DNA from 2 places in the Halomonas sp. PA16-9 genome. Region 2 is predicted to be linked to the other one. Evidence: predicted binding sites of a transcription regulator. Region 2 holds the regulator's gene; the other holds the start of a gene.
The links. Region 2 encodes LexA, which represses DNA repair genes until DNA is damaged. Its sites were predicted from a motif close to TACTGTNTANNTANACAGTA; they were not measured.
Positions count from the first base shown of each region.

Region 1: recN (DNA repair protein RecN) is a predicted target of LexA. The motif match lies at 13,551-13,570, and genes of this name have one in related genera.

Region 1 covers NZ_CP040451.1:380,667-396,577, reverse strand. The annotation lists gene carB (carbamoyl-phosphate synthase large subunit) at 1-2,370, opposite strand, end outside; gene carA (glutamine-hydrolyzing carbamoyl-phosphate synthase small subunit) at 2,439-3,584, opposite strand; partial or broken gene dapB (4-hydroxy-tetrahydrodipicolinate reductase) at 4,004-4,809, opposite strand; gene FDY98_RS01855 (DUF2218 domain-containing protein) at 4,890-5,171, opposite strand; gene FDY98_RS26525 (ABC transporter substrate-binding protein) at 5,440-6,099, shown strand; gene FDY98_RS26520 (hypothetical protein) at 6,096-6,572, shown strand; gene FDY98_RS01845 (FecCD family ABC transporter permease) at 6,562-7,647, shown strand; gene FDY98_RS01840 (ABC transporter ATP-binding protein) at 7,641-8,390, shown strand; gene FDY98_RS01835 (DMT family transporter) at 8,368-9,279, opposite strand; gene dnaJ (molecular chaperone DnaJ) at 9,367-10,512, opposite strand; partial or broken gene dnaK (molecular chaperone DnaK) at 10,677-12,607, opposite strand; gene grpE (nucleotide exchange factor GrpE) at 12,766-13,407, opposite strand; gene recN (DNA repair protein RecN) at 13,618-15,291, shown strand; gene fur (ferric iron uptake transcriptional regulator) at 15,485-15,911, opposite strand, start outside.
Region 2 covers NZ_CP040451.1:2,881,192-2,897,102, reverse strand. The annotation lists gene FDY98_RS13400 (methionine ABC transporter ATP-binding protein) at 1-539, opposite strand, end outside; gene FDY98_RS13395 (riboflavin synthase) at 1,102-1,731, shown strand; partial or broken gene FDY98_RS13390 (NCS2 family permease) at 1,960-3,259, shown strand; gene FDY98_RS13385 (adenine phosphoribosyltransferase) at 3,299-3,844, shown strand; gene gpt (xanthine phosphoribosyltransferase) at 3,851-4,330, shown strand; gene ung (uracil-DNA glycosylase) at 4,333-5,016, shown strand; gene upp (uracil phosphoribosyltransferase) at 5,112-5,741, shown strand; gene FDY98_RS13365 (uracil-xanthine permease family protein) at 5,832-7,064, shown strand; gene mobB (molybdopterin-guanine dinucleotide biosynthesis protein B) at 7,135-7,713, shown strand; partial or broken gene moaC (cyclic pyranopterin monophosphate synthase MoaC) at 7,718-8,514, shown strand; gene moaE (molybdopterin synthase catalytic subunit MoaE) at 8,568-8,984, shown strand; partial or broken gene FDY98_RS13345 (ribonuclease J) at 9,028-10,636, opposite strand; partial or broken gene purU (formyltetrahydrofolate deformylase) at 10,866-11,719, shown strand; gene FDY98_RS13335 (energy-coupling factor ABC transporter permease) at 11,833-12,429, shown strand; gene lexA (transcriptional repressor LexA) at 12,438-13,118, opposite strand; gene FDY98_RS13325 (TetR/AcrR family transcriptional regulator) at 13,386-14,078, shown strand; gene FDY98_RS13320 (L,D-transpeptidase) at 14,056-14,592, shown strand; gene nagZ (beta-N-acetylhexosaminidase) at 14,656-15,693, shown strand; gene FDY98_RS13310 (hypoxanthine-guanine phosphoribosyltransferase) at 15,758-15,911, shown strand, end outside.

The DNA of each region.
Region 1 (15,911 bases), 1.0 Mb from region 2:
GTCACCGGAGTGAACGCCCGCTTGCTCTACGTGCTGCATGATGCCGCCGATCACCACCTGTTGACCATCCGACACCGCATCGATATCGATCTCGATCGCGGCACTCAAAAAGTGATCCAGCAGCACCGGTGAGTCGTTGGAGACTTTCACCGCATGGGTCATGTAATTTTCAAGTTCGGAGGCGTCGTAGACGATCTCCATGGCCCGACCACCCAGCACGTAGCTGGGGCGCACTACCAGCGGGTAGCCAATCGCTTCGGCTTTATCGAAGGCTTCCGCAAAGCTGCGAGCCGTGGCATTGGGCGGCTGCTTCAGGCCCAGCTTATCGATCATCACCTGGAAGCGTTCACGGTCTTCTGCGCGGTCGATAGCATCCGGCGTGGTACCAATGATCGGCACACCGGCAGCTTCTAGCTCACGGGCCAGTTTCAGCGGCGTTTGACCACCGAACTGAACGATCACACCCACCGGCTTCTCTTTGTCGGCGATCTCCAGCACGTCTTCCAGCGTTACCGGCTCGAAGTAGAGACGATCAGAGGTATCGTAATCGGTCGAGACGGTTTCTGGGTTGCAGTTGACCATGATGGTTTCATAACCATCATCGCGCATGGCGAAGGCGGCGTGAACGCAGCAGTAGTCAAACTCGATGCCCTGGCCGATCCGGTTAGGGCCACCGCCCAATACCATGATCTTCTGACGGTCAGAAACATCCGCCTCGCACTCCTCTTCGTAAGTGGAGTACATATAGGCGGTATCAGAGGCAAACTCCGCGGCACAGGTATCGACACGCTTATAAACCGGGCGAATGCCGGCGGCCTGGCGGGTTTGACGGAACTCTTTTTCGCTGACATTCAGTAGCTTGGCCAGGCGCGCATCGCCGAAGCCTTTGCGCTTGAGCTGATAGAGCTCACGAGCCGAGAAGTCAGCCAGCGAGCGCTTGGCAACGGCGTTTTCAGTCAGCACCAAATCTTCCAGCTGCACCAGGAACCAAGGGTCGATATTGGTCAGGGCAAAGACGTCATCGACGCTCATGCCGGAACGCATGGCGTCCGCCACGTAGAAAATACGCTCGGCACCGGCGGCCTGCAGTTCGCCCTGGATAATCGCCATGTTGTCCGGCGTGAAATCGGTAATGATCGGATCAAGACCATCGTTACCGGTTTCCAGGCCACGCAGGGCTTTCTGCAGCGACTCTTGGAAGGTGCGGCCAATCGCCATCACCTCACCCACCGACTTCATCTGCGTCGTTAGGCGATCGTTGGCCTGGGGGAATTTCTCGAAGGTGAAGCGCGGAATTTTGGTGACCACGTAATCGATAGACGGCTCGAACGATGCCGGCGTTTGACCACCGGTAATATCGTTCTGCAGCTCGTCCAGGGTATAGCCAATCGCCAATTTCGCGGCGATTTTAGCAATCGGGAAACCGGTCGCCTTTGAGGCCAGCGCTGAAGAGCGTGACACCCGCGGGTTCATCTCGATAACTACCAAACGGCCGGTTTTGGGATCCATACCGAACTGGACGTTAGAGCCACCGGTCTCTACGCCAATCTCGCGCAGTACCGCGAGGCTGGCGTCACGCATGATCTGATACTCTTTATCGGTCAGCGTTTGCGCCGGCGCCACGGTGATGGAGTCGCCGGTGTGCACGCCCATGGGGTCGAAGTTCTCAATCGCGCAGACGATGATGCAGTTGTCGTTTTTATCACGCACAACTTCCATCTCGTACTCTTTCCACCCCAGCAGCGACTCATCGATGAGCAGCTCGTGGTTATTGGAAAGCTCAAAACCACGGGTACAGATTTCTTCGAACTCTTCCTTGTTGTACGCCACGCCGCCGCCGGAGCCGCCCATGGTGTAGGAAGGGCGAATAATGGTCGGGAAACCCAGTTCAGCCTGAATCTCCCAGGCTTCATCCATGGTGTGGGCGACTTTCGCTTTCGGGCACTCCAAGCCAATGCGCTTCATGGCCTGATCGAACAGATCACGGTCTTCGGCCATGTTAATCGCATCGGCGTTGGCACCGATCATCTCGACGCCGAACTTCTCCAGCACGCCATGCTTTTCAAGCTCGAGGGCGCAGTTCAGCGCCGTCTGACCACCCATGGTCGGCAGAATGGCATCAGGGCGCTCGGCTTCGATGATCTTCTCCACCGCCTGCCAGGTAATCGGCTCGATGTAGGTGGCATCGGCCATGGCCGGGTCAGTCATGATGGTGGCGGGGTTGGAGTTAACCAAAATAACCCGGTAACCTTCCTCGCGCAGCGCTTTACACGCCTGGGCGCCGGAGTAGTCGAATTCGCAGGCCTGGCCGATCACAATCGGGCCAGCGCCAATGATCAAGATACTGTTGATGTCGGTACGCTTAGGCATAACGGTTCCCGCAAAAAATGGTGACGATGAGCGACAAAAGACGGCGATACGGTGATGCTAGGGACGCGTTAACGGCGTGCCTGCATCATAGCCACGAAGCGATCAAACAGCGGCGCCACATCACGCGGGCCGGGACTCGCTTCCGGGTGGCCTTGAAAGCTGAACGCCGGTCGGTCGGTAAGCTCGATTCCCTGCAAGGTGCCGTCGAACAGCGAACGGTGCGTGGCGCGCACGTTAGCGGGCAGGGTCGCTTCATCCGCCGCAAAGCCGTGATTCTGGCTGGTGATCATTACCGTACCACTATCCAGATCCTGCACCGGGTGGTTGGCACCGTGGTGGCCGTGGCTCATTTTGACCGTCTTCGCCCCGGCGGCGAGCGCCAGCAGTTGGTGGCCCAGGCAGATACCAAACACCGGAATATTGGTTTCCAGCACGTCCTGAATTGCCTTGATGGCGTAATCGCAGGGCTCCGGGTCACCAGGGCCGTTGGCTAAAAACACGCCATCCGGATTCATCGCCAGCACCTCAGCAGCAGGCGTTTGCGCGGGCACGACTGTCAGGCGGCAGCCGCGAGCGGCCAGCATGCGCAGGATGTTGAATTTCACACCGTAGTCGTACGCCACCACATGGTAGGGGCGCTCGCTTTTGGAAGCATCAGCGTAGCCTTCACCCAGCGTCCACTCACCTTCCGACCACTCGTAGGCTTGTTTACACGACACCTCTTTGGCCAGATCCATCCCCTTCAGGCCTGGGAAAGCCTTGGCGGCTTCCAGCGCCCGTGTGACCGCCCCGTCGCCTTCCGCATCAACGCCTGCCAAAATCGCCCCGTTCTGCGCACCTTTATCTCGCAAAATGCGCGTTAGACGGCGGGTATCGATATCGGCAATACCCAGCACGTTCTGGCTTTTCAGGTAGTCCGACAGCGACTGCTCAGAGCGGAAGCTGCTGGCCATTAGCGGTAAATCGCGAATCACCAAACCTGCTGCGGCAATAGAAGCTGACTCAATGTCTTCAGCGTTAATGCCTGTATTGCCGATATGGGGATAGGTGAGGGTAACGATTTGGCGGGTGTAGGAAGGGTCGGTGAGGATTTCTTGATAGCCGGTCATGGCCGTATTGAACACCACCTCACCGCTTGTTAATCCGTCCGCGCCAATGGCAATGCCGTGGAACACGCTGCCATCTTCCAGGGCCAATATTGCGGGTTTGCTCAATGCGGGGTTATTCAAAACAAGATCCTCCCATGCTGGTGGGAGCCTGTGGGGCGCAGGCTCAGCAATTTCTTGATTATCCGCGACGTAACACTATCGCTAATAAAAACTATCACTAGTAAAACTGGGGTCGTAAAAAAGCGGGACGAAGCCGATAAAAAGAATCGGTTTCATCCCGCTTGTTGTTCGATGCCTTTCTGATTCGCTTAGCCTCTAGCGTTACGCTTAACAGCAGCACCGCTTTATAGCAGCAAACCCTGAGGAGGCAGGCTTTGGGTTGACCAACGCAACAAGCGCGCCGTTTAAGATTTCCAGGCCACCCGGCCAAAATTTTTGAAATGTTACAGGAATTCTTGATCGAAGACTACCCCTTGATGGCAGGACTGTTCTAGCGCCCTGCTCAAGCAGTGACAGGCAATCCCTTACTCTAGCCCCAATACATCCTGCATGTCGTAACGGCCGCTCTCTTTGCCAGCGACCCAGCGCGCCGCGCGAACCGCACCTTTGGCAAATGTCATCCGGCTGGAGGCCTTGTGAGTGATTTCAATGCGCTCACCTTCGGTGGCAAACATTACCGTGTGCTCACCCACGATATCGCCCGCGCGCACGGTGGCAAAGCCGATCTCTTTGTCGGTGCGTGGGCCGCACTGCCCGACTCGCTCAAACACGCCGTGCTCTTTAAGGTTACGCCCCAGGCTGTCGGCAATTACTTCGCCCATTTTGATCGCGGTGCCGGAAGGCGCATCAACCTTATGGCGGTGGTGAGACTCGATCACTTCAATATCGTAGCCTTCATCGCCCAGCGCTTTGGCAGCGGTTTCAAGCAGCTTCAGGGTTAAATTAACCCCGACGCTCATATTGGGCGCGAACACCATGGCCACCTTATCGCGGTAGCTATCAAGCTGGGCCAGCTCATCATCGCTCATACCGGTGGTGCCAATCACAATACGCTTACCGTGCTCGGCGCAGAACGCCAGATTACCCAGCGTTACCTGGGGAGCCGTAAAGTCGATCAACACATCAAAGTCATCGACAATCGACGCCAGGGAATCTACTGCGACAACGCCGCGCTTACCCACCCCGGCAAGTTCGCCAATGTCAGCGCCGATAAGGAGCTGCCTGGCTCCACAATTCCACCGGCTAGCGTCGCCTCAGCCTCTTGCTCTACAGCATTTACCAACGTCCGGCCCATGCGGCCAGCCACGCCTACAATGGCAATTCGGGTCATGCGAACTCCTGCGCTCTGCGTTTCGGTGCATAAGATTTATGTTTTCAAAATCAGCGCGATTATAGCAGACCCGTCGTGGTCTAGTTTTCCCAAACAATCGCCAGCTCTTCATCACCGGCCATACGCATTAGGTGGCGCTCGACCACCCCCTCCAATTCATCCAGATGCTCCTCTTCGAGGGTTTCCAGGGCTACTACCAATTTATCCGATTCAGCGACCATTAAGCAGGTGCCGGTGGCAAAGGTAATGGTAGCTTGCTGATCACTCTGCTCGACCTCCAACTTATGCGCCCAGTGTTTGCACAGTCGATTGATTAAACGCTCGGCGGAAGGCGTGGCGATTTCAACACGAGATAAAGGCATAGCGGCCTCTCCATAAATGTAAGTACTTGCTAACTAAAAAAAGCTACAACAACACAATTGCCGTTTAGAGCCCAATACGCGAAGCCGTCGCCGAAGAATAAATGGCAAAAACAAAGCGTAGCATGTGAACCATTCAGCGCGGCACCCCAGTGATGCCGCCTAAACGCTAATCAGTTACAATAGCAATTGCATCTCTGTGCTATCAAAGCGTTACTGCGCATCAGTGATGCCAGACCTGTTAATCAATATTGACCAACGAGTTTAAAAAATGCTCAGTTCTCCGCGCTTAAAAATCCTGTTTGGTACGCTTATCAGCTTTGCTTGCGGCGCCACTGCTATGGCTGACGCTATCACTATTACCGATGTCGCTGGCCGCGAAATCTCTCTGGACGCCCCTGCCGAGCGGGTTATTTTAGGTGAAGGGCGGCAAATTTATCTGCTTGGGCTACTCGAACCGGAAGACCCTTTTGCCCATGTGGTCGGTTGGCGCGAAGACTTTTCTCAAGCGGACCCTGATAACTATGCCCGCTATCTAGAGCGCTTCCCAGAGATTGAAGCGATCCCCACCTTTGGCGGCTTTAAAGACGGCACCTTCGATGTAGAGCAGGCCGCCGCGCTTAACCCTGATGTGGTGCTGATGAACATCGAAGCTAAAGCCGCCACAGAAGACGCCGCCTACGACGACAAGTTGGCGCAGCTCGGCATTCCGATCATCTATGTGGATTTTCGTGAAGATCCGCTTGAACACACCATTCCCTCCATGCGCATCATCGGCCAGATCATGGACGATGAAGCCGCGGCCGAAGCGTTTATCGAGTTTGCCGAGGCACAGCTGGCACGGGTAACCGACGTCATCGCCGAGGCCAATCCAGAGCGCCCCAGCGTGTTTATTGACGGGCAGGCGGCTACTCCGACGAGTGCTGCATGAGCTTTGGCCCTGCCAACTTTGGCGATTATGTCACCCTGGCCGGCGGCCACAATATTGCTGAGGGGATTATTCCTAACAGCTTCGGCAACCTGAACCCTGAGCAGATTATTGCCGCCAACCCCGACCATGTGGTTGTTACCGGCGGCAACTGGGATGCCTACGTACCTGGCGGCGACTGGGTGGGCGTAGGGCCTGGTTCAGATATGCAAAGCGCTCACGCCAAGCTGGAAGCGCTGACCGAGCGCACCGCGATGACCGGCATTAAGGCCGTTGAATCTGGCAATTTCCACGCCATTTGGCACCAGTTTTACAACAGCCCCTACTACTTCGTGGCCGTGCAGCAGTTAGCCAAGTGGCTACACCCTGAGCTCTTTGCCGACCTAGACCCGGAAGCCACCATGGAAGAACTGCACGAACGCTTCCTGCCCATCGACTATGAGCCCGGCTACTGGATATCGCTCCATGACGACTGATACGAGGATAACGGAAACGGAGGTCACAGAGCGCCTTTCACAGGGTCGCGCCTTCTACCATAGCCAGGTGTTCCGCCGCCAACTGATATTGGCGGCACTGGTGTTAGCGCTGTTTTTTAGCCTCTGCGTTGATCTGGCCCTCGGCCCCGCCCGCTACAGCCTGGGCGAAGTCATCGCGGCGCTATTCACGCCAGGCAGTGTTAGCCAGCAGGCGCGGGTGATTGTCTGGGAAATCCGCATGCCGGTGGCGCTGATGGCGCTCGTAGTGGGCGCCAGCCTGTCGGTGGCCGGGGCACAGATGCAGACCATTCTGAGCAACCCGCTAGCCAGCCCGTTTACCTTGGGGATTTCCGCCGGGGCCAGTTTTGGCGCCGCTTTGGGTCTCGCCTTCGGGGTGGCGCTGGTGCCTGCCGCCATTGAGTTTGTGGTACCCATCAACGCCTTTGTAATGGCCATGTTCACCGCGTTTTTAATTCATGCCTTAAGCCTAAAGCGCGGCGTCACGGTAGAGACCATTGTGCTGCTCGGCATCGCCATGGTGTTTATCTTCAACTCGCTAATGGCGCTGATTCAGTTCTTTGCCAGCCAAGAGGCGGTATCCGCGGTAGTCTTCTGGACCATGGGCAGCTTGACCAAAGCGACCTGGCCCAAGTTCTGGATCGCCCTCAGCATTCTCGCTTTGTCCATGCCGCTGCTTGCCCGGCACGGCTGGGCGCTGACTGCTATGCGCCTGGGCGATGCCAAAGCCGAGAGCATGGGCGTCAATCCCCGCGCGCTGCGCTTGGAAGTGCTGGTACTGGTGTCGCTACTCGCTGCTATCGCGGTAGCGTTTGTAGGCACCATTGGGTTTATTGGCTTGGTGGGGCCGCATATTGCGCGCATTTTGCTGGGTGAAGATCAGCGCTTCTTCCTGCCCGGTTCGGCGCTGTGCGGCGCGCTCATCCTCTCCGTTGGCTCAGTTATCTCCAAGATCATTATCCCCGGCACTATCATCCCCATTGGCATCATCACTTCGCTGGTGGGCATTCCCTTCTTTCTATTTCTAGTGCTTAACCACAAGAAGGCCTCATGGTAACGCTACAACTGAACCGCGTATCCGCCCGCTATGGGCGGCGCCCTATTCTGCATGAGATCACCACGCCCTGCTTTCAAGGCGGGCAAGTCGTCGCGCTGCTGGGCCCTAATGCGGCGGGTAAGTCGACGCTTTTTAGGCGCGTGTTAGGACTATTGAAAGGCGAAGGCGAGGTGATCATCAGCGGCACCAGCGCCGAGCGCCCAGTGGGCTATATGCCCCAGGACACCGGCGCCAAAGCGGTGCTCACGGTGTATGAATCGGTGCTTTTGGCGCGCATGCAGGGGCGTGGATTAAAAGTGCAGCCTGAGGATTTAGCCCAAGTGGATCGGGCGTTGGACGAGCTGGCGATCACGGCCCTTGGCGAGCGCGATATTGGTGACCTTAGCGGCGGCCAGCGCCAGTTGGTAAGCGCTGCCCAGGCCCTGGTGCAAGAGCCGGAGATTCTGATGCTGGATGAGCCCACTTCGGCGCTCGACCTTAACCGGCAAATTAGTCTGTTGACGGTGCTGCGCCGGTTAGCCGACCAGCGCCAGATGCTGATTCTGGTGGCACTCCACGACTTGGGGCATGCGCTACGCTTCGCCGACGCCGCCATGCTGCTGGAAAATGGCCGCCTGATTGCCTGCGGCCCCACCGCTGAAGTGATTACGCCAGCACTGTTGCAGCAAGTATATAAAGTCACGGCCCGAATTGAGCCGTGCTCGAAAGGCCAGCCGCAGCTTATCGTCGAAGCAGCCATTTAGCCGTTAACCTAAGCCGTCGCCCTTCCATCGCCGCTAGCGCTACCCCGCTTAACATCAGCGGTAGCGCTAGCAGGAAACCACTGGAGACCGGTATGCCAAACAACACCCAGTCGGCGAGCACAGGCCACACCAGGGCAATATATTCAAAAGGCGCCAACCGCGACGCCTCGGCGTAGCGCAGCGCTAATGTCATCGCGATGTGGGCGGCGCCGCCAAACAGGCCCGAGAGCACCAACAGGGCAAACTCCGCCTGTGTGAGCGCGGCCCAACCCAGTGGGAGCGTGGCAAGCCCAGCCAGTGCTGCCACCACAATAAAGTAGAAGGCGATGGAGGCAGCACTCTCGGTGCGCGAAATACGTCTCACGGTCAGTAGCGCCCCCGCGGTTAACAGCGCACCCAGCGCTCCTAACGCGTACCCGGTTATTTGCCCATTGCTGGAACTGGCATTGAGCCCAGGCAAGATCAGCACTGCCACTCCAGCAATCGCCAATATTATGCCGCCAGCGCGGTAGAGCGAGAAACGCTCCCCCAACAGCAATATGCCACCTATCGCCATAAACACCGGTGTTAGCTGGGCTAATAGTGTCGCCTCGGCAATGGGTAGCAGCGCCACCGCCGCAAAGGAGGCAAACATCGCCGCCGCCCCCATCCCCGAACGCAACGCATGCCCCAAGGGGCGCCGCGTAGCCAACCCCTGGGGAAACTCCCGCCGCAGCAACAGAAAAATCACGATAGGCAGCAGCGCAAACAATGAGCGAAAAAACACCGACTGCCCCACCGGCACTGCGTCGCTCACGGCTTTAATGCACACCAGCATGCCAGTGAACAGAGCGCCTGAGAGCACCCTGAGCAAGATGCCCTTTGTGGGCCTTTCCTGAAGGTTATCCATTGCGCGCAGCATCCCCAAACAGCAAAAACCCCCGGCGAACCGAGGGTTTTTGAACCAAACAACTAACTGCTTACTATTATTACAGGTTTACGGCTTCATATCTTCAAAGAAGCTCTTCACGCTGTCGAAGAAGCCGGTTTTCTTCGGCGAGTGGTTGTGGCTGTTGCTGTCGTCGAAGCTCTGTTGCAGCTGGCGCAGTAGGTCGCGCTGCTCGTCGTTGAGCTTGACGGGGGTTTCCACCACTACCTTGCACAGCAGGTCGCCGGGCATGCCACCGCGCACGGGCTTGACGCCTTTACCGCGCAGGCGGAACAGCTTGCCGGTTTGGGTTTCCGGCGGAATCTTCAGCTTCACGCGGCCATCTAGCGTGGGCACTTCAAGCTCGCCACCTAGCGCTGCATCGACGAAGTTGATCGGCACATCGCACTGCAGGTGCTTACCGTCACGCTGGAAGATATGGTGCGGCTTGATCGCCACCTGAACGTACAGATCCCCAGGCGGGCCACCGTTCACACCGCTTTCGCCTTCACCATTCAAGCGAATGCGATCGCCGGTATCCACGCCGGGCGGAATCTTGACGGACAGCGTGCGCGTCTCGCGTACGCGCCCTTCGCCATTACACTTATGGCACGGCACTTTAATGTGCTGGCCAGAGCCATGACAGGTTGGGCACGTTTGCTGCACGGCGAAAAAGCCCTGCTGCATACGCACTTGACCGTGACCGTGACAGGTCGGGCAGGTCTCTTTCGAGGAGCCTGGCTCGGCGCCACCGCCATCGCAGCGATCACACTCGATATGCCGCGGCACACGGATATCGACTGTGGTTCCTGCAACGGCGTTCTCTAGATCCAGCTCTAGGTTATAGCGCAGGTCGGAGCCGCGTGCCGGGGCATTGGGCCCACGGCGACGACCACCGCCTCCGCCAAAAATATCGCCAAACACATCGCCGAAAATGTCGCTGAAATCGCCGGCACCTGCGCCGCCGAAACCACCGCCGCCACCTTGGCCATCAACGCCCGCATGGCCGAACTGGTCATAGGCAGCGCGCTTTTCGCCGTCGCTGAGCACTTCATACGCTTCGGACACTTCACGGAATTTTTCCGCTGAGGTTTTATCGTCCGGGTTTCGATCAGGGTGGAATTTTTGCGCCAGACGGCGATAGGCCTTCTTGATCTCTTTCTGATCGGCCCCTTTTTCGACACCCAGGACTTCGTAATAATCGCGTTTGGACATAGGCCCTACGCCTCCTGGTTAGCTACGCACTCAACTGCACATTTAGGCGATACACATTTAGCTACATACCTAGCTATATATCTAACTACGTGCGTCTTGGTCTCGGAAACAGCAACGCGGGAGTAAGCTCCCGCGTCACCGCTTTCCTTGGCAGAAAGAGGATGTTACTGCTTTTTCTGATCGTCGTTGACTTCTTCGTACTCGGCGTCAACCACGTCTTCTTCCGGCTTGGAAGTGCTTTCAGCACCTTCGCCGCCCTCTTGCTGCGCTGCTTCTGCCTGCTCGGCGTACATCTTCTGGGCGAGCTGGCCAGAGGCTTCGGTCAGTGCATCCAGTTTCTTCTGAATGTTATCGACGTCGTCACCTTTAACCGCTTCTTCCAGCTCGCTGATGGCCGTTTCAATCGCCTGCTTCTCGTCGTCAGTCGCTTTGTCGCCAGCTTCTTCCAACGTTTTGCGCGTAGCGTGAATCATACCGTCAGCTTGGTTACGCAGCTGCACCAGCTCTTCGAACTTTTTGTCCTCTTCGGCGTGAGCTTCGGCATCACGTACCATTTGCTCGACTTCTTCCTCGGACAGACCGCTAGACGCCTTGATGACAATCGACTGCTCTTTGCCAGTGGCCTTGTCTTTTGCCGATACGTTCAGAATACCGTTGGCATCCAAGTCAAAGGCGACTTCGATCTGCGGCACACCGCGCGGTGCAGGCGGAATGTCAGCAAGATCAAAACGACCCAGCGACTTATTCTGCGACACTTGCTTGCGCTCACCCTGCACGGCGTGAATGGTCACCGCCGTTTGGTTGTCATCCGCCGTTGAGAAGGTTTGTGTCTTCTTGGTCGGGATGGTGGTGTTCTTTTCGATCAGCGGCGTCATTACGCCACCCAGGGTTTCGATACCCAGGGTAAGCGGGGTAACGTCGAGCAGCAAACGTCTTTAACGTCGCCACCGAGTACGCCGCCCTGAATCGCTGCACCAACGGCAACCGCTTCGTCCGGGTTAACGTCTTTACGTGCTTCTTTGCCGAAGAAGTCAGCGGCTTTCTTCTGCACCATCGGCATACGTGTCTGGCCACCGACCAGGATCACTTCGTCGATTTCAGAGGCAGACAGGCCTGCATCTTTCAGGGCCATTTTGCACGGCTCGAGCGAGCGCTGAACCAGCTCTTCGACCAGTGACTCCAGCTTGGCACGAGTCACCTTAACGTTAAGGTGTTTCGGGCCAGTGTTGTCGGCGGTGATGTAAGGCAGGTTCACATCGGTCTGCTGAGCGCTAGACAGCTCAATTTTGGCTTTTTCGGCAGCTTCTTTCAGACGCTGCATGGCCAGGTTATCGCCAGACAGATCAATGCCGCTGTCAGACTTGAACTGGTCTACCAGGTAGTTGATCAGCGCCAAGTCAAAGTCTTCGCCGCCCAGGAAGGTGTCACCGTTGGTGGCCAACACTTCAAATTGGGTTTCGCCGTCGACATCGGCAATTTCGATGATCGAGATATCGAAGGTGCCACCACCCAGGTCGTAGACCGCGATGGTTTTGTCGCCGCGGGATTTGTCCATACCGTAGGCCAGTGCGGCAGCGGTCGGCTCGTTAATAATGCGCTTAACGTCCAGACCGGCAATGCGGCCGGCGTCTTTGGTCGCCTGACGCTGGCTGTCGTTGAAGTAGGCCGGTACGGTAATGACCGCTTCGGTGACTGCTTCGCCCAGGTAGTCTTCGGCAGTCTTCTTCATTTTCTTCAGCACTTCCGCGCTTACCTGCGGCGGTGCCATTTTTTTGCCTTTTACTTCAACCCAAGCGTCACCGTTATCAGCTTCGCTGATTTTGTACGGCACCATCTTAATGTCTTTCTGGACGACGTCGTCTTTAAAGCGACGGCCAATGAGACGCTTGATGGCGTACAGGGTGTTTTCTGGGTTAGTAACGGCCTGACGTTTAGCCGCCTGACCTACCAGCGTTTCACCATCATCGGTGTAGGCGATGATAGAAGGCGTCGTACGACCGCCTTCGGCGTTTTCGATAACTTTAGCGCTGTCACCATCGAGCACGGCCACACAAGAGTTAGTGGTGCCCAGGTCGATACCAATTATACGTCCCATAGCAATACCTCGAATTCGGTTGTTACAAAACTGAAAATTTAGTTTTTAAAGCTTGTCTGCGGGTTTCCCCGCGGGGTTGCCCTTTATTTGGGGGCCGCCGCTGACATTTCAAGGGCTTTTTTTCACACACTTTTTTCAAACTCTGTGCCGCCAGTGGCTTAATCGGCTTTTTTACTCACTACAACCATCGCTGGGCGCACCAAGCGTCCATTGAGTAAATAGCCTTTCTGCATAACGTCCATCACGGTGTTCGGTTCGAGATCCGGGTTAGGCACCATGGTCATGGCTTCGTGCACTTGCGGGTCGAAGGGTTCACCATGGGGTTCAATGCTTTCAACGCCGAACTTGTTGAGCACATCCAGCTGCATTTTCAAGGTCATGGAAACACCTTCACGATGAACTTCCGATGCACCCTCTTCCATGGTCTCAAGCGCTTTTTCCAGGCTATCTACCACTGGCAGCAGCTCTTTAACGAACTTCTCCAGGGCAAACTTGCGGGCTTTTTCCGCTTCCTGCTCCGCACGACGGCGCACGTTTTGCGCTTCAGCGGCGGCGCGAAGGGCTTGATCCTTGGCTTCGGCCAAGCTCTGCTCTAACTCACCTACTTGGGCTGCCAGCATTTCCGCTTCCGGGTTGTCGACGCTGTCTTCTAGCGCCTCTTCGTCATTGATCAATCCTTCCAGTTCGCCCTCCATCAAGCGCTCTTCAGCAACCTTCTCAGCTGCTTGCTCGGCGCCATCGGCGTCTTGCTCGTGGCGGGCCAGCTCATCGTCCATTGGTGTTTGCGGTTCTTTCGCCATGTTGTGCTCCTAAAAAGTAGAGCGCGGCCACGCGGGCGGCGCGCAAAGAAGTAAGCTTTAAGTCACTAGCTTTGACTGATCATGCACGCTATATGGGGGCCATAAATTCCATCTCAAGAGGTGCATTGAAGTGAGTTATTAACTACTGTATAAATCAACAACTATTGGATAAGTATCCAGCTTCTATGCTGTACCGCCTCAGGAGGCGCCATGCTTACTCAGCTAGCTATTCAAGATTTCGCCATTGTCGATCACTTAGAACTCGACTTGACCGGCGGTATGACCGCGATTACCGGGGAAACCGGCGCGGGCAAATCGATCCTGTTAGGCGCCCTTGGGCTCTGCCTGGGCGAGCGTGCCGACGCCGGAAGCGTGCGTCACGGCCGCGAGCGTACGGACCTCTCCGCACGCTTCGACATTCAACACCTGCCCGCCGCCATCGAGTGGCTAACGGCGCGGGAGCTCCCCGCTGAGGAATGCTTGCTGCGCCGTGTGGTCACCGCCAACGGCCGTTCCAAAGCCTGGATTAACGGCCAACCCGCGACTATCTCGGATCTAAAATCCCTCGGCGAGCAGCTGATTCAAATTCATGGACAGCATGCTCACCATGCGCTGATGCGCGAAGAGACCCACCTTGCCCTGCTGGACGATTACGCAGGCCTAAACGATGCCACCACTCAATTAGCTGAAACGTTCCGCGAGTGGCGCAGTGCGCGTCGGCAGCTGAAGAAGCTAAGCGAAGAAGGCAGTGAAGTTGAGGCCAAACGGCAGTTGCTGCGTTACCAAGTAGAAGAGCTGGATCAGCTCGGTTTAGCGGAAGGTGAATTAGCCACGTTAGAGGAAGAGCAGCACACCCTGGCTCACGCGGAAGAGACCCTGCGCGAAACCCAGTTTGCCGCCGACTGCTGCGCCAGTGACGAGGGCGGCGCGCTCTCCTTACTCAACCAAGCGTTTACCCACTTAAGCGCACTGCCAGGTAGCGACAAAGGCACCCTGGCGAACACGCTTGCCATGCTGAGCGATGCGCGCATTCAAGTGGAAGAGGCCTCCAGCGAGCTTAACCGCCTCGCCAGCACCACCGAATTAGACCCTGAGCGGCTCGCCTGGGTTGAAGAACGAATGACCGACGTCCATCGAATTGCCCGCAAGCACCACGTTGCTCCTGAAGAGCTATGCGCCCTGCATGCTGAGCTACAGCGGGAAGTCTCTCAGCTAGAAGAGGGTGGCAATGACCTGGAGGCACTCAGTGCACGGGTTGTCGAGCTACGCGAGAGCTACCGCCAAGCGGCAAAAAAACTCAGCGAGAGCCGTCAAAAAGCCGCGCTTCGCTTGAGTATAGAGGTGCAGCAGCAGCTGGGCTTTTTGGCCATGGGCAAAGCTCGTTTTGAAGTGGAGGTCACCGCTAAAGACGCGCCCTCCCCTGAAGGCCTTGATCGTGTACAGTTTTTGATTAGCGCCAACCCCGGCCAGCCCGCTCGCCCATTGACCAAAGTCGCCTCCGGCGGTGAGTTATCGCGGATTAGCTTGGCGATTCAAGTGGTCGCGGCGACGCACTCAACGGTTCCCAGCCTGGTGTTTGACGAAGTGGATGTGGGTATCTCGGGGGCCACCGCAGAGATCGTTGGCCAACTACTGCGCAAACTGGGCGAAAACGGCCAGGTCATGACCGTGACCCACCTACCCCAGGTGGCAGCACAGGCGCACCAGCACCTGCATATCGAGAAACAGGCGAAGCGCGATACAACGCTGACCCAGATGGCGCTACTCGACGAACAGGGCCGCATCAGCGAACTGGCGCGCATGCTGGGCGGTGTCACGCTTTCTGACCAAACCCTGGCCCACGCTCGGGAGATGCTGCACGCCAGCCAACGCCCGCCGCACTGATTGAGCGGGCGCCCTGCGCCGTTTCTGTGCATTTCTATAGCGCACAGCTATACAGCACATCTGCACACAGCAAAACAAACGCCCCTGATCCACTTGGCGAATTCAGTTAACCAGGAATTCGGCCAAATGGCTCAGGGGCGCTTATATTTCGAACCGCGATTAACGGTCTGCGACTAACAGCGACCTACGAACACTATTTCTTGTTCGTCGGCCCGCTGTCCTGGCGCGTCACGTCGGAACCGCGCGGACGTACATAGAGCACCAGAGCATGATCCACTAGTTCGTAGCCGTGCTCTTCAGCGATTTCTTGCTGACGGCGTTCAATGATTTCATCAACGAACTCAATGATTTCGCCGCTTTCAAGGCACACCATGTGGTCATGGTGATCCTCTTGGGTCATCTCGAATACCGCATGGCCTCCGTCGAAATTATGACGAATTACCAAGCCCGCTGACTCGAACTGAGTCAATACGCGGTATACGGTTGCCAAGCCAACATCTTCGCCCGCATCAATCAGTGTTTTGTACACTTCTTCCGCGCTAAGGTGGTGCTGACCCGAAACATTTTCGAGAATTTGAAGTATCTTGACGCGCGGCAGGGTCACTTTTAGACCGGCTTTG
Region 2 (15,911 bases):
GTTTGTGGGTCTAGCGCAGAGGTTGCCTCATCACAGAGCAACACCTGCGGCTTGCTGGCTAGCGCCCGGGCGATCGCCACACGCTGTTTTTGACCGCCGGAAAGCTGAGCAGGGTACTGGTTGGCCTTATCTGCCAGGCCTACCATCTCCAGGAGTGGAATAACGCGATCGCGGACGGTGTGGCGTTTTTGCCCCATTAGTTCTAGAGGCAGGGCAACGTTGTCGAACACCGTGCGTGTGGTCAATAGATTAAAGTGTTGAAAAATCATGCCAATACGGTGACGCGCATGATTAAGCGCGGCGTTACTCAGCTGGGTCATTTCCTGACCATCGACCGTGACGCTGCCGCTCGTGGGGCGCTCTAAGAGATTAACGCAGCGAATTAGCGTTGATTTACCTGCGCCGGAGAGGCCGATGACGCCGTGAATAGTGCCTTTGGGCACACTGAGAGTGGCATTTTTGAGTGCATGGACGGCATTTGCGCCGCTGCCCTTGTTGTTACTGAAATAGGTTTTACTGACGTTGCTAAGTTCAATCATAGCGTCTGCCTTAACGGTAGGCCGAAGACGGAGTGCGGGATGCGAGCTGGGGGAGGGCCAGTATCGAATAGAAAATAAAAAAGCCACCCCAATGGGTGGCCATCAACGCTGGACACACCCGTTTAGCTGCACTTCACTCAATCAGTAGGCTAAATACTAAGCCATAGACTAGGTGGACGCCCGCAATCTGGGTACAAATCGGCGTCATTACATTTGCGGCAAAATTTTAGAGATAGGTCGCTGCCTTGTCAATTTTATCCATCTGATTTTATGTTGTAAGTCGCCGAGTCAGCATTATTTTCTGATTTTTATAAATATTTAAGTTTTTAGTTCTGTGCGTGCGTTTTTAAAGATGTGCAGCTGGATGAAGTTACCTTGAGTTGAAAGCAGCCATAGAAAAGTCAATGGCGTAGAATGGCGGGATCAAGAAACCCTCAAGGCAGAATGCACGGCGGTGAGGGAGCATAGGAAGCTTGCGCCATTCATTGAGCGCTTTTGCTACTTGCTCTTTACGACTTATTTGAATTACACGGCTTTTTTTTAGATGAGGAGAAAGCGCCTTATGTTTACTGGCATTGTGCAAGGGGTAGCCAGGGTTGTGGCAGTACGCGAGCTGGATGATTTTCGTGTGCATGTGGTGGAGTTGCCGCCCTCGATGCGTGAGGGGCTTGAGATCGGAGCGTCCGTTGCTCATAACGGCGTTTGCTTAACAGTAACGGCGATTGAGGGCAGCAACGTTAGTTTTGATTTGATGCGTGAAACGTTGCGATTGACTAATCTTGGTGCAATTACCCCTGGGCAATGCGTCAATATAGAGCGCGCTGCGCGTTTTGGTGATGAAATTGGTGGGCACTCCATGTCGGGCCATATTATATCCATGGCAGAAGTGGTGGCCATCGAAGAGGCACCCAACAACCGTCGGTTGTGGTTCTCGCTGCCGGAAAGGCTGGGCCGATTTGTGTTTGAAAAGGGCTACATCGGGGTAGACGGTATCAGCTTGACCATTGGGGATGTACGCTCCACTGAAAGTGGGGATGTGGAGTTCAGCGTCAATTTAATTCCTGAGACACTTTCGCGTACCACGCTTCAAGATCGAGCCCCCGGGGATCAGGTCAATATTGAAATTGACCCGCAAACCCAGGTGATCGTTGAAACCGTTGAGCGAGTGCTTTCTCAAAAAAGCGGCGTTTAGTAAGTGACGCGGCAATGGCAATAATCAGCTTTTTTGGTTAATGGGTTGACCGATCGGTTAGTTCATGGCCTAAAGATTGCTAGACATTAGGCGGCGGGCGATTTCCGCCAACATTGGTCGCTACGCTGAGGCGCTCGCATCACAGCGAGCGTTTCGGTAGTATGTGCGGCTTTTCTCAGCACCAGAACGCATACTCATGCGGCGTTAGCGCTAAGGATAAAAAGATTCATGAAACTTCTGGATAACTATTTCAAGCTCTCCGAGCACAAAACCAACGTGAAGACAGAAGTTATCGCCGGGATCACCACCTTCCTGACGATGGCCTATATCATCTTTGTCAACCCGAGCATTTTGTCTGAAGCGGGGATGGACTACGGCGCAGTGTTCGTCGCCACTTGCCTAGCGGCAGCGATTGGCTGTTTCGTCATGGGGATGTGGGCTAACTACCCGATAGCTCAGGCGCCAGGCATGGGTTTGAATGCCTTTTTCACCTACGGCGTGGTGCTGGGGATGGGCTATACCTGGGAAGCTGCGCTGGGGGCGGTGTTCTTCTCAGGTCTAACGTTCTTCTTGTTGAGTATTTTTAAAATTCGCGAGTGGATCATTAACTCCATTCCTATGACGTTACGGTTGGGGATCGCCGCTGGTATTGGCCTTTTCCTGGCAATGATAGCGCTTAAGAACGCCGGTATCGTGGTTGCCAACCCCGCGACCTTTGTTTCCTTAGGTGATCTTTCCCAACCCGCGGCTATTTATGCGCTGCTGGGCTTCTTTGTGATTACCGCGCTCTCTTACTTGCGAGTGACTGGTGCCGTCATGATCGGGATTTTGGGGATTACTATTGTTGCAATGGTGCTCGGCCATAATGAGTATGGGGGCCTGATGTCGATGCCACCCTCTATTGCACCTACCTTTATGGCGATGGATTTGATGGGCGCGCTGGATGTGGCGATGCTTAGCGTGATCTTTGCCTTCCTGTTTGTGGATCTATTTGATACCTCCGGCACCCTGGTAGGCGTTGCTCACCGCGGCAAGCTGTTGGACAAGGATGGCAAGTTACCGCGCATTGGTCGCGCCATGATGGCCGACAGCACCGCGTCAATGGCGGGTGCCGCCTTGGGTACTTCCACCACCACAAGCTACATTGAATCGACGGCGGGTATCGCTTCGGGTGGCCGTACTGGGTTAACGGCGGTAGTGGTTGGTGTTCTGTTCCTGATCAGCCTGTTCTTCGCTCCGCTGGCGGGTTCTATTCCGGCCTACGCTACCGCAGGTGCGCTGCTGTATGTGGCGGTATTGATGGCAGGAAGTTTGGCTCACGCGAACTGGGAAGACCCCACCGACGCCGCGCCGGTACTGATTGCCGCCCTGGCGATGCCGCTGACGTTCTCGATTGCCGAAGGTATTGCGCTTGGCTTTATTAGCTATGTAGCGATCAAGGCGTTGTCGGGCCGTTTTGCCGACCTGAATCCGGCGGATGATTATTTTGGCGTTGCTGTTTGCGACAAGATACCTTTTCTTGGTTTGATTGATCATTACCACTTTTTATTACTCAATGAGAGACGCGATGAGCATCTACGGCGACTACATTAAGTCCGTCATTCGCACGGTTCCCGATTGGCCTGAACAGGGCGTGAACTTTCGCGACATCACCCCGTTGCTGCAAAATAGCGCGGCCTTTCGCAAGCTGATCGATAGCTTCGTTCACCGCTATCAGGAAATGAACCTGGATGCCATCGCGGCCATTGATGCGCGTGGCTTTATTATTGGTGCGCCGCTCGCTTATGAGTTGGGTTGCAGCTTTGTACCGGTGCGTAAGAAGGGCAAGCTGCCTTTCAAGACCATCAGCGAGACTTATAAGCTGGAGTACGGACATTCAGAAGTGGAGCTGCACTCCGATGCGTTCCAGAAAGATGACCGTATCCTGCTGATGGATGACCTCATCGCCACCGGCGGCACCATGCTGGCCGCGGCCAACCTCATTCAGCGCAGCGGTGGTCAGGTGGTTGAGACCGCCACCATTATTGATCTGCCTGAGCTGGGCGGATCGCAGAAAATTCGCGATGCTGGTTTCAGTGTATTCGCAGTTTGTTCTTTCAACGAAGACGAGTAATGCCCCATGAGCAGCGATCGCTACCACCAACACTTCACTGTCTCCTGGGATCAGTTGCACCGTGATGTGCGCACCCTATGCCATCAAATGATCGAGCGTGATTTTAAAGGCATCGTAGCGATTACCCGCGGCGGTTTAATTCCCGCCGCGCTGATTGCTCGGGAGCTTAATATCCGGCTGATCGATACCGTGTGTATTAAAAGCTACGACCATATGGATCAGGGCGGTCTGGATATCATGAAGGGCGTCGATCATGACGGTGAAGGTTGGTTGCTGGTCGATGACTTGGTGGATACTGGCAAAACAGCGCGGGCAGTACGTAAAATGCTGCCTAAAGCTCACTTTGTGACTATCTATGCCAAGCCGGATGGTCGTCCCTTGGTGGATCAATACCTGACCGAAGTTGCCCAGCAGTGCTGGATTCAGTTCCCCTGGGATATGGGTGTTGCATACGTTGAGCCGCTTGTTGATCAAATGAAGAGGTAATAATGGCCAATCCACTTCCCGACGATTGGAGTCAGTGGCTGGGTAATGAGTTTCAGGCTGACTATATGCTGGCGCTAAAAGATTTTTTGGCGCAGCAAAAAGCTGCGAAGAAGATCATATATCCCCACTCAACGCAGTGGTTTCGTGCCTTTGAACTGACCCCATTGAACGAAGTGAAGGTGGTTATTTTAGGCCAGGATCCCTATCACGGGCCCAATCAGGCTCACGGTTTATGCTTTTCCGTGCAGCCCGGCGTACCCGTGCCACCGTCGCTGGTCAATATCTACAAGGAGTTGGCCACTGATGTTGGTTTTACCCCCGTGCGCCACGGCCATCTGGAAGCATGGGCCAAGCAGGGCGTGTTGTTGTTAAACACTTCGCTGACTGTGGAGCAGGGCAATGCGGCATCTCATCGCGGTAAGGGATGGGAGCCCTTCACTGACCGCGCGATTGAAACCGTCAGCCAGCACGCGCCGCCGTGTGTGTTTCTGCTGTGGGGCAGTCATGCGCGCCAGAAGAAGGCGTTAATCGACCAAAGGCGCCATTTAATACTGGAAGCCCCGCACCCATCACCGCTCTCTGCGCATCGGGGCTTTTTTGGTACCCGGCATTTTTCCCAAGCCAATCAATTTCTTCAGGCGCAAGGGCGAGCACCTATCGAATGGCAATTGCCTGAAACCCCTTAACCTCGTAAGTGGTTGCGGGTAGAATACGCGCAATTTTGTGCCTAGCTGATGCAACCTTGGTTGCCATTCTGAATCCCCTGCAGTGAGGAAGTCCCATGAGTGTTTACGCCATTAACCATCCGCTTGTACAACATAAGCTGGGTCTGATGCGCGAAGTTGACCTGAGCACTAAGAGCTTTCGTGAACTGGCAGGTGAAGTCGCCAAGCTGCTGACCTATGAAGCAACCAAAGGTCTTGAACTGGAAGATCATGAAATCCAGGGATGGAACGGTGAGCCAATTGCAACGCGCCGATTAAAAGGTAAAAAAGTCACCGTCGTACCGATTCTGCGTGCCGGGCTCGGCATGCTGGAAGGCGTAACGGATCTAATCCCGAGTGCACGGGTGAGCGTCGTAGGTCTGTATCGTGATGAAGAGACGCTGCAACCGGTGCCTTACTTTGCCAAGTTTGCCAACGATATCGAAGAGCGCATGGCGATCGTGATAGATCCCATGCTGGCCACCGGTGGTTCGATGGTCGCAACACTGGATATGCTCCGTGAGCGTGGCTGTGAGCATATGAAGGTGATCGTTCTCGTCGCCGCCCCTGAGGGTATCAAACGGGTGCAGGACGCTTACCCCGATATCGAAATTTACACCGCCTCGATCGATGACCGCCTCGACGAAAATGGCTACATCGTCCCCGGACTAGGTGACGCTGGCGATAAGATTTTCGGAACGCGCTAAGCATCGTTATTGACATTGCCCTTACGCCCAGCGTCAGGGGCATTTTTTTGTATACCTGCTATCAAATCAATAATCACTAGGAATTCACTTATGCGTGAAGCTGCCAGTCAGGCTGAGTCGTGGCCAAAAGTCATTTTAACCGGCGCACAAATGCTATTTGTGGCGTTTGGCGCCTTGGTGTTAGTGCCGCTTTTGACAGGACTCGACCCAAGCGTTGCGCTGTTCACGGCTGGGGTGGGAACCTTGGTATTTCATGGGGTCACCAAGCAGAGCGTGCCGGTGTTTTTAGCCTCATCGTTTGCCTTTATAGCGCCTATTCAAGGCTCTGTGGCGAGCTTTGGCGTTTCGGCAACCATGGGCGGGCTAATGGCAGCGGGGCTGGTCTATGTGGCGATCTCTCAGGTTGTGCGCTTAAAAGGCACCGCTTGGCTGCATCGCTTGCTGCCCGCTGTGGTGGTGGGGCCGGTGATTATGGTGATTGGCCTGGCGCTGGCGCCGGTGGCCGTAAGTATGGCGACCGGTGAAACCAGCGACAATATCGGCTATGGCGCGGCGATTTTCTTATCAATGACCAGCTTGCTAGTCACGCTTGTGCTGGCCGTTTTTGGTCGCGGGCTACTTCGCCTAGTGCCGATTATGGGGGGCATTATCACCGGCTATTTTTTAGCGTTGCTGATGGGGGTAGTCGACTTTACGCCAGTGCATGAGGCGGCGTGGTTATCGATACCCAGCTTTACCGCACCCAGTTTTCACTGGGCTGCCATTCTGTTTATGATTCCGGTCGCGATTGCCCCAGCGGTAGAACACATTGGTGATATGGTGGCCATTGGTTCGGTGACCCGCAAAAACTACCTGGAAAAGCCTGGCCTGCATCGAACTCTGTTAGGCGATGGGCTGGCGACCAGCGTAGCAGCGCTGGTCGGCGGGCCGCCGAATACTACTTACTCGGAAGTCACCGGGGCGGTAACGCTTACTCGGGCATTTAATCCCAAGTACATGATTGTTGCCGCGATTATTGCCATTGTGCTGGCGTTTGTGTCCAAGCTTGGCGCGTTGCTGCAGACCATTCCTGGCCCGGTAATGGGCGGTATAATGACGCTGTTGTTTGGCTCCATTGCGGTGGTCGGTATGAACACACTGGTACGTGCAGGACAGTCGCTGACGGCGCCGCGCAACTTGGTCGTGGTTTCGCTGATACTGGTGTTCGGGATTGGCGGCATGCAGTTTGGTGGAGGCCAGTTTACGCTGCAGGGCGTTAGCCTGGCCGCTTTGGTGGGTATTGCGTTGAACTGGCTATTACCCCGTGAGCAAGAGGGCGAGTAGAGTCATCCTCTATAACGCTGTGTGAATCGTTAGAATGGTAGCGTGAGTGATCATCAGGAGTTTCGGCAGCATGGAAAACGAACTAACCGCACCTTTTCCCATACTGGGGATTGCTGCCTGGAGCGGTACCGGAAAAACGACGCTGCTAGAGAAGCTGTTGCCACGATTAGGGGAGTATGGCTTGAGCGTCGCTGTCATCAAGCATGCGCACCACTCGTTTGATGTCGACCAGCCCGGCAAGGATAGCTATAAGCTGCGTAGCGCAGGTGCCGCACCGATACTGGTGGCTTCCCGTCAGCGCTTTGCGCTGATGCAGGAAACCCCTGACCAGGAAGAGCCTGATTTAGCCCAGCTAATTGCCATGATGGCGCCGCACGATCCCGATTTGGTGATTGTCGAAGGCTTCAAGGCTTGGCCGATTCCCAAGCTGGTGCTATACCGCGATGGGATTGGCGATGCGGCTATTTTAACCGGCCGATGGGTTGAGGCAGTCGCGCTCAGTGCGCCACCGCCTATCGACCTGGCGGCTTCGGTGGCTCAGTTAGATCTAGACGATAGCGAAGCGGTTGCACAATGGGTAGTGACCTGGTTAAGCGCTAAAAACGATACGATGTCTTCAAAAAATATGTCTTCAAAACAGCAATGGTGACAACATGCATCTGACCCACCTTAACACCCGTGGCGAAGCCAATATGGTGGACGTCGGCGATAAGCTGGAAACCCGCCGCGAAGCAGTCGCCTCCGGGCGCATTATAATGCAGCCTGAAACGCTGAAATTGCTTAGCGATGGTGAACTGCCCAAGGGTGATGTGCTGGCCACCGCGCGTATCGCTGGTATTCAGGCGGCCAAACGTACTCATGAGCTGATTCCTCTCTGTCACTCACTGGCGCTCTCCAAGGTTTCTGTTGAGTTCGATATTGATGTGGCCGAATCCTGCGTTCATGTGACCTCGCTGTGTCGCTTGAATGGACGCACTGGGGTCGAAATGGAAGCTCTTACCGCTGTTTCGGTAGCCTGTTTGACGCTTTACGATATGTGCAAAGCGGTCGATAAAGGTATGCGTATCGAGGCTATACAACTCGACAGCAAGCAAGGTGGTCAGCGTGGCGACTACCAGCGTATGAGCACCCAGGCGCCGATTGTTACCGGTGACGGCGTAGCCGGAGAAGTCAGCTTGGGCGAGCGCTGCCCTTCACCCTGCGTGCGGGTTAAGTTTTTAGCCGAACTGCGCGAGCGGGTAGGCGAAAGTGAGACCGTCGTGAGTCTCGATCAACTGGCTAGCCGCGACATTAGTGGATTAAAAGCCGCGCTGGCCGAGCAGGATAGTCGCTTTAAACAACTCACCGACCAGCGTACGCTGTGTGCGATTAATCAGGTCATGGCCAATGACGAGGCGTTAGTGACCGATGATGACGAAGTGGCGTTTTTCCCGCAGTAACAGGGGGGTGAGGGTGGATAATAAGCTGGATATTAAAGTAACGATTCAAGCAGCCCCGTTTCCAATGGACTACGGCTATGACGATGCCTTGGCGGGGCGTAGTGATATTGGCGCGGTGGTGTGTTTTACCGGCTTAGTGCGTGATTTTAATGAAACGCCGGACGTCACAGGGTTAACGCTGGAACACTATCCGGGAATGACCGAGCGTACGCTGACGGAGATTGGTGAACAGGCTTGGCAGCGCTGGTCGCTCCAAGCGGTGCGGATTATTCATCGTGTCGGTTACCTGGGGCCAGGCGATCCGATTGTGCGCGTACTCGTGGCCAGCGCACACCGGCGTGAGGCGTTCGAAGCCTGCGATTTTATTATGGATTATCTGAAAACCCAGGCGCCTTTCTGGAAGAAAGAGCACTCTGCCCAGGGCGAGTATTGGGTCAAAGAGCGTCACTCTGATCAACAAGATGCAGCGCGCTGGGAGTGAGACGGCCGCGTTGCTGCGCTTTTTTTCACAATAATGCGCAGCTCTAACGATTGGCGGCGTTGTCCAGGGGGATAGTCTCTGGCATTTCGGCGGCCATAATCTGTAGATGTACATCGGGCAGGTGCTGCATATGCTCCGCCAGCCACTGCACCATGCGAGGCTGTAATGCTTGGCGCAAGTCGGCAAGCGTCTCTGCTGCAATCTCCTCAAGCTGATCATCCAGCCAATCATTAAAGCTATCTTCATCCAGCGGGCTGGCCCCCGAGGCATCCAGCATCAAACGGCCAATACGCGCCCATCCAGTGTCAGTAGCCGTCACCGGCAGCGCTAAGTATAAGCTGCCGCGACGGGCCTTGTTGGCGTCGTGCACCTCAAGGCCAGGGTGGGGCACCACGCTGTTTTGACTGACTATGCAGGGCGGCTGCGGATAGCGCGACTCACAGCGCAGCCCGTGACTGTCAAAGCAAATTAGATCGCCGTTCACCGGCGTCAATGGAGCGCTAATGCCTAGCTGTTTGGCAATAGTCTGATGAGCCTGTTGGTGGCGGGCTTCGCCATGCACCGGTATGAGATGTTTTGGCCTGACCCACTGATACAGCTTGATCAGTTCATCCTGAGCGGGGTGCCCGGTAGCGTGCAGTTCAGGGTGGTTGAACTCGTCGTAGAGGTTGACACCTAAGTGCGCCAAACGCTTTTTAAGCTGTTCAATGGGGCGTTCATTGCCAGGAATGGCTTTAGCCGAAAAAATAACGTTATCGCCCGGCTGAAGATCCACAAAAGGGTGGCGACCCTGGGCGAGGCGCTGTAGCGCAGCTCGGGGCTCACCCTGGCTACCGGTGGCGATAATCACCACTTCATCCGGGGAAGATAGCCTAAGTCATGATTGGGCACCAAAGGCGGTAAATCATCCATATAGCCGAGCCCCCGGGCAACGCTGACCATGCGCTCCATTGAACGGCCCATCAAGCTAATGCGTCGGCCACACTTCTGAGCGGCGCGCCCTATCGCTAACACCCGGGCAAGGTTACTGGCAAAGCAGGAGACCACCACCCGGCCCTGGCAGTTGCTGAGGGTTTTTGTCAGGGCGCGGGCGACGTCCCCCTCGCTGCCGGAGTGCCCGGGCATGGGGGCGTTAGTGGAATCGCCCACTACCAAGTCAACCGGGGCAAGCGCCTTGAAGAGGGCTGCACTGATCGGCGTGCCGATAATCGGTTCAGGGTCGAGTTTCCAGTCGCCGGTATGTAAAACGCGATAGCCACCGGCCATCATTATTAGCGCACAGCTTTCGGGAATGGAGTGGGTTAAAAGTAAATAGCGCAGCGTGAATGGCCCGCTCTCTAGGGCCTCGCCAGGTTCAATGACATGGATAGCCGCACCGCTAAGCTGATGCTCGGCAAATTTTAGCCGCAACAGGCCTGCCGCCAGCGGGTGGCGTAAATGGGGCAGTTCCACATCGGCCATAGCCAGGCTGCGGCACCAATGTGGTCTTCGTGACCATGGGTGATAAATAGCGCTTTGGGCACGATCCCTAGTGCTTTCGGCGTATCAAGATTGGGTACCTGCAGCGGCGAGTTGGGAAGATCCTGGCGGATCATCATGCCGCAGTCCACGGCTATCCAGTGATCGTCATAGCCGTATAGCGTTAGATTCATTCCAATCTCACCGCATCCCCCAGCGGCAAAATGCGCAGCGGTGGACGACGACGGGGGCGAATTTGAACGCGTGGTGAATGCATCTGTTATGAAAAACCTAAAAAGTAGTGTCTTAACTATACGGGAAGGCAGGGGCAGCTAACAATCATCCACGGCCTTCCGATACACTATGCGACCTAAGCCGCTGGTTTGTCATAATTAACTTAGCAATAGGTCAAGAGTAGCTCACATGTCTCATTATTATCGTTTAGTAGTTTCCTGTCCTGACCGGGTGGGTATTGTTGCACGGGTATCGAGCTTTATTGCCCAGCAGGGCGGCTCCATTACCGAAGCTAGCCAGCACTCCGATTTAGAAACCGGCTGCTTTTTATGCGCTACGAAATTCTGGCGGATTCGGTAGGTATGTCGGCGGAAGCGCTGAGCGCGGCATTTGAACCGATAGCCAGCGAATTCAATATGCAGTGGTCGCTGGTGGATACCCAGCAGCGTAGGCGCGTCGTGCTGATGGTGTCGCGGGAGTCACATTGCTTGGTAGATCTACTTTACCGCTGGCAGGCGGGGGAACTGGATTGCGACATTGTCGGGGTTATCTCCAACCATGATGATATGCGTTCGCTGACGGAGTGGTACGGTATTCCTTATCACCATGTACCGGTCGACCCCGACGATAAGCAAGCATCGTTTGCCAAGGTTCAGGCCGAAATCGACAGTGCCCGCGCCGACTGCGTGGTGCTGGCGCGCTATATGCAAATACTGCCCCCTGAGCTGTGCGCGCGCTATGCGGGGCGAGTGATCAATATTCACCACAGCTTTTTGCCCTCTTTTGCCGGGGCTAAGCCCTACCACCAGGCCTACCAGCGGGGGGTTAAGCTGATTGGCGCTACCTGCCACTATGTGACCGAGGAACTCGACGCAGGCCCCATCATCGAACAGGATATCCATCGCGTTAGCCACTGTCATACGCCTACTGATCTAGTCCGCTTTGGTCGTGATGTGGAGAAAGCCGTGCTCGCTCGCGGTTTGCGTTGGCACTTAGAGGATCGTGTGTTGGTGCATGGCAACAAGACAGTGGTATTTAGCTAAGTACTCTATAATGCCCGCCCATCAACCTGAGAGGCCGCCATGTCATTTGCGCAAAGTGTATTAGCGCCCTGGGCGCTGCTGCTCACCTGGCTACTCTCGTTAGCAGTGATCGCATGGGCGCTTTGGGGCGGCCCTGGCAGGTGTTGATAGCGGATTCAGCGCTTCAGCACCGCTGGCTGGGTGCTACGCTGGCGGTGATGCTGATGTGGCAGCTTCGTGCCCAGGCTGTTGATTGGCTAACGCTACACCTTGTTTTTACAGTATTGATGACACTCGTTTTTAAAGCGCCATTAGCGCTGATTAGCAACGTGCTGATCAACATTGCCATGGTGGTGATTGGCCGCAATGAGTGGATGTTGCTGGGGGCAAATGTGCTGGTTACCGGGATCGTCCCGGCGGCCGTTATTGGCACGGTATGGCGGCTGGTAGATCGCCGCCTGCCGGATAACTTGATGGTATTTCTGTTTGCCTGCGGCTTTTTTGGCGCGGCGCTGGCAACGCTGGGAGGAGGCTTGGCGGCGGTAGTGCTGATTATCGTCGCGGGTACAGACCCTGAGGCGATCTATCTCGCCCAGGAGTATGCGCGTTTTTTACCACTGCTAATGCCTTCAGAGGCATTTATTACTGGCATGCTGCTGAGCATCCTGCTGGTCTATCACCCAAACTGGGTGGCCACCTTCAATGACCACCGCTATATCGACCTGCAGTAGCGGATTTATTAGCCGAGTGCCTGGCCGTTGCCACCACGAATTACGCCGACTCCAACGCCTTCAATATCGAGCGCTTGAGAGCGCAGGTCGATTTCAATGGGCGCAAAATCAGGGTTCTCTGCAAACAGCGTCACTTGATGCCCCTGGCGTTTGAAGCGTTTAACCGTTACTTCATCGTCCAGGCGGGCAACCACGATCTGGCCATCGCGAACCCGGTCAGTGCGATGAACCGCCAGTAAATCACCTTCCAAAATGCCAATATCCTTCATGGAAAGGCCGCGTACGCGCAGCAGATAGTCAGCTTTGGGAGTGAAGTACTCGGCCGGTAGCGGGCAGTAGCGATCAATATGTTCGGCGGCCAAAATGGGGCTGCCGGCAGCTACTTCCCCGATCACAGGCAGGCCAGTGGGTGGGGCTTCCACGTTGGTTGTGGGTAAGGCGGGGACTGCGCTATCCAGGACTTCTTGAGGTTCCTGGTTGGGCAGGCGGATGCCGCGAGAGGTGTTGCGGATAATGCGAATAACGCCTTTGCGTTCCAGCGCGCGCAGGTGCTCTTCAGCCGCATTGGGTGAGCGGAAGCCAAGTGCTTTGGCAATCTCGGCGCGGGTAGGAGGGTAGCCAAATTCGCCCATGGTCTTAACGATAAAATCAAACACGTGCTGTTGGCGAGCGGTTAGCGGACGCGACATACCAGACTCCATAAATAGTGAATAGACAGTAACAAGTTAAATGTCGACTTAATCAATAAGTGTTTAAGTATACAGTATGTTCCTCTGTCCAGTATATGGCTTGTCAGTGCCTATTGCCGATGTCTATGCAATTTTTCTAATCGTTTGAAACTAAGTTTCTGCTTATTTAATACGTCACATTTTGTCAATAAATCAAGCGTTGAGCCCGCCTACGTTATGGCATAGTATTTTGCTATGTTTTAAACACCTGTTTCCCTGGAGAGCGACATGGCTCAATCTGATACGGTGACCCGTATACTCGACACCGCCGAGGTGCTGTTTGCAGAGCGGGGTTTTGCTGAAACTTCGCTGCGCAACATCACTAGCAAAGCGCGGGTTAACTTAGCCGCTGTTAATTACCATTTTGGTTCCAAAAAAGCCTTGATTCAGGCCGTTTTTGCCCGCTACCTGGATCCGTTTAGTCAGCGCTTTCATACTGCGCTAGATGAGCTCGAGGGCCAACACGCCGGGCGCGTTATCCCGCTGGAAACACTGCTCGAGACCATGGCAACTACCGTTCTCGCGGTGCCCGCCGAGCGCAATAGTTTGAAAGTGTTTATGCGCCTGCTGGGTCTTGCCTACAGTCAAGCACAGGGACATCTAAGACGTTATATCCAGGAAGAGTATGGCGATGTGTTTACACGCTTCACCGAGCTTGTGCGCAAAGCAACGCCGGATCTGCCTGACGCCGAGCGTTTTTGGCGGCTACACTTTGTGCTCGGCACGGTAATCTTTACCCTGTCTGGCCTTGATGCGCTACGCGATATCGCGGAGAAGGATTACCACGAGCAGGTCTCTGTGCGTGATTTGGTCAGGCGATTGCTCCCGGTAGTGGTGGCTGCTATGAATGCGCCGTTACCCATAGCCCTTGACGGTGCCAAGCCAGAAGAAGGAAAACATGCGAACTCCTACGCTAGCTGAGCTACCTCCAACGGAACATATCTGGCTGGAGATTGATACTACCGAACAGTTGCTGCGCTGTTGGCGAGGGCCAAAAGTGCTCCATGAGTGTTCTATTTCATCCGGTGCTGCCGGAAGCGGGGAGCGCAATGGCAGTGGTAAAACCCCCCGCGGGTGGCACTATGTGCGCGCGGCCATTGGCGGAGATATGCCCGAAAATGCGGTGTTTCGAGGTCGCCGCTGGACGGGCGAGACATTTTCGCCCGAACTCGCCGAAGAGCATCCAGAGCGTGACTGGATTCTGACCCGCATACTGTGGCTGTGTGGCTTGGAAAAGGGCGTGAACCGCGGTGGTCAGGTGGACTCGCAACGGCGCTATATTTACCTGCACGGGACGCCGCCTGACGAGCCCATGGGCGTTGCTGCGTCCCACGGCTGTATTCGTTTACGCAATCCTGATCTGCTCTATATCTTTTCGTTAGCGTTGCCGGGTACCCCTGTTTGGTTGCACGGTGGCCGCCAGTCCTTTGATTGATCAGATTTTGACACCGCTAGACGATCGTCTAGAATCATCGCCCCTTTTCATGGACCTATCACGATGACTCAACCGTTAGGCCCGGTCATGCTTGACCTTGAAGGCACCAAATTGACGGCTGCAGAAAAGCGCTTGCTGCTAGAACCGACGGTCGGAGGCGTTATTCTGTTTGCCCGCAATGTCGAAAATGGCTATCAGGTTCGCCAGCTCTGCAGCGATATTCGCCGCGTGCGTGCTGATTTACTGCTCGCCGTGGATCAAGAGGGCGGTCGCGTTCAACGCATAAAAGAGGGGTTAACACGCCTGCCTGCCATGGCGCGTATCGGTGAGAGCTACCGCACCACCCCGGAAGAGGGGCTGGCGTTAGCCAAAGATGCCGGCTGGTTGTTAGGGATGGAGATGGCTGCCTGCGGTCTGGATCTGAGCTTCGCCCCGGTATTAGATGTTGAGAGCGGTCTGTCCAGCGTTATCGGCGATCGTAGTTTTAGTAATGACCCCCAGCACGTGGCTCAACTAGGTAGCGCGTTTATTCAAGGGCTTCATGATGCCGGTATGGCTGCTGTGGGCAAGCACTTTCCCGGCCACGGCGGGGTTGCGGCGGACTCCCACGTTGCCTTGCCAGTAGACGATCGCCCGCTGGACGTGATTAAACAGCACGATCTTGTGCCCTTTACCCAATTAGCCTCGCAGTTAGATGGGGTCATGCCGGCGCACGTTATTTATAGTGCTTTCGATACACGCCCAGCAGGATTTTCACCCAGTTGGTTGGGCATGTTGCGGGAATCGCTCGGCTTCAAAGGCTGCGTTTTTTCTGATGATCTGAGTATGGCAGGCGCCCACGAAGCGGGAGACCCCAAAGCGCGTGCCCAGGCAGCGCTGGCAGCAGGCTGCGATATGCTGCTGGTATGTAATGACCGAGCCTCCGCGCTTGAAGTGATGGAGGCATGCCACGGAATCAATTCTAAGCGCCCCGCTAAGTTGCGCTATAGCCGTGCGCGCCCAGACCTAGATGCGCTGAGTGCATTGGGCCGTTGGCGTCGTACTCACGCTAAGCTGGAAGCGCTAGCGGATAAGCCCAAGTCCAGTGCGGAAGCAGAGTAAGCCCAGCGCTGAATAAATCTCTTACTTAAATAAATGAAGTTTTAACCCGCCGTGGAGTTGGTAGATGTCAAAGTTGGATAAAGAAGCATTAGAGTCGCTGGACTCGATGCGTGAGCTGATGGATAACGCCGACTGCCTAATTTCTCAGCAAGAGGTAGAGCGGGCGCTGGATCGTATGGCGGAAGAGATTACTCGGGATTTAGGCGATAAACTGCCGG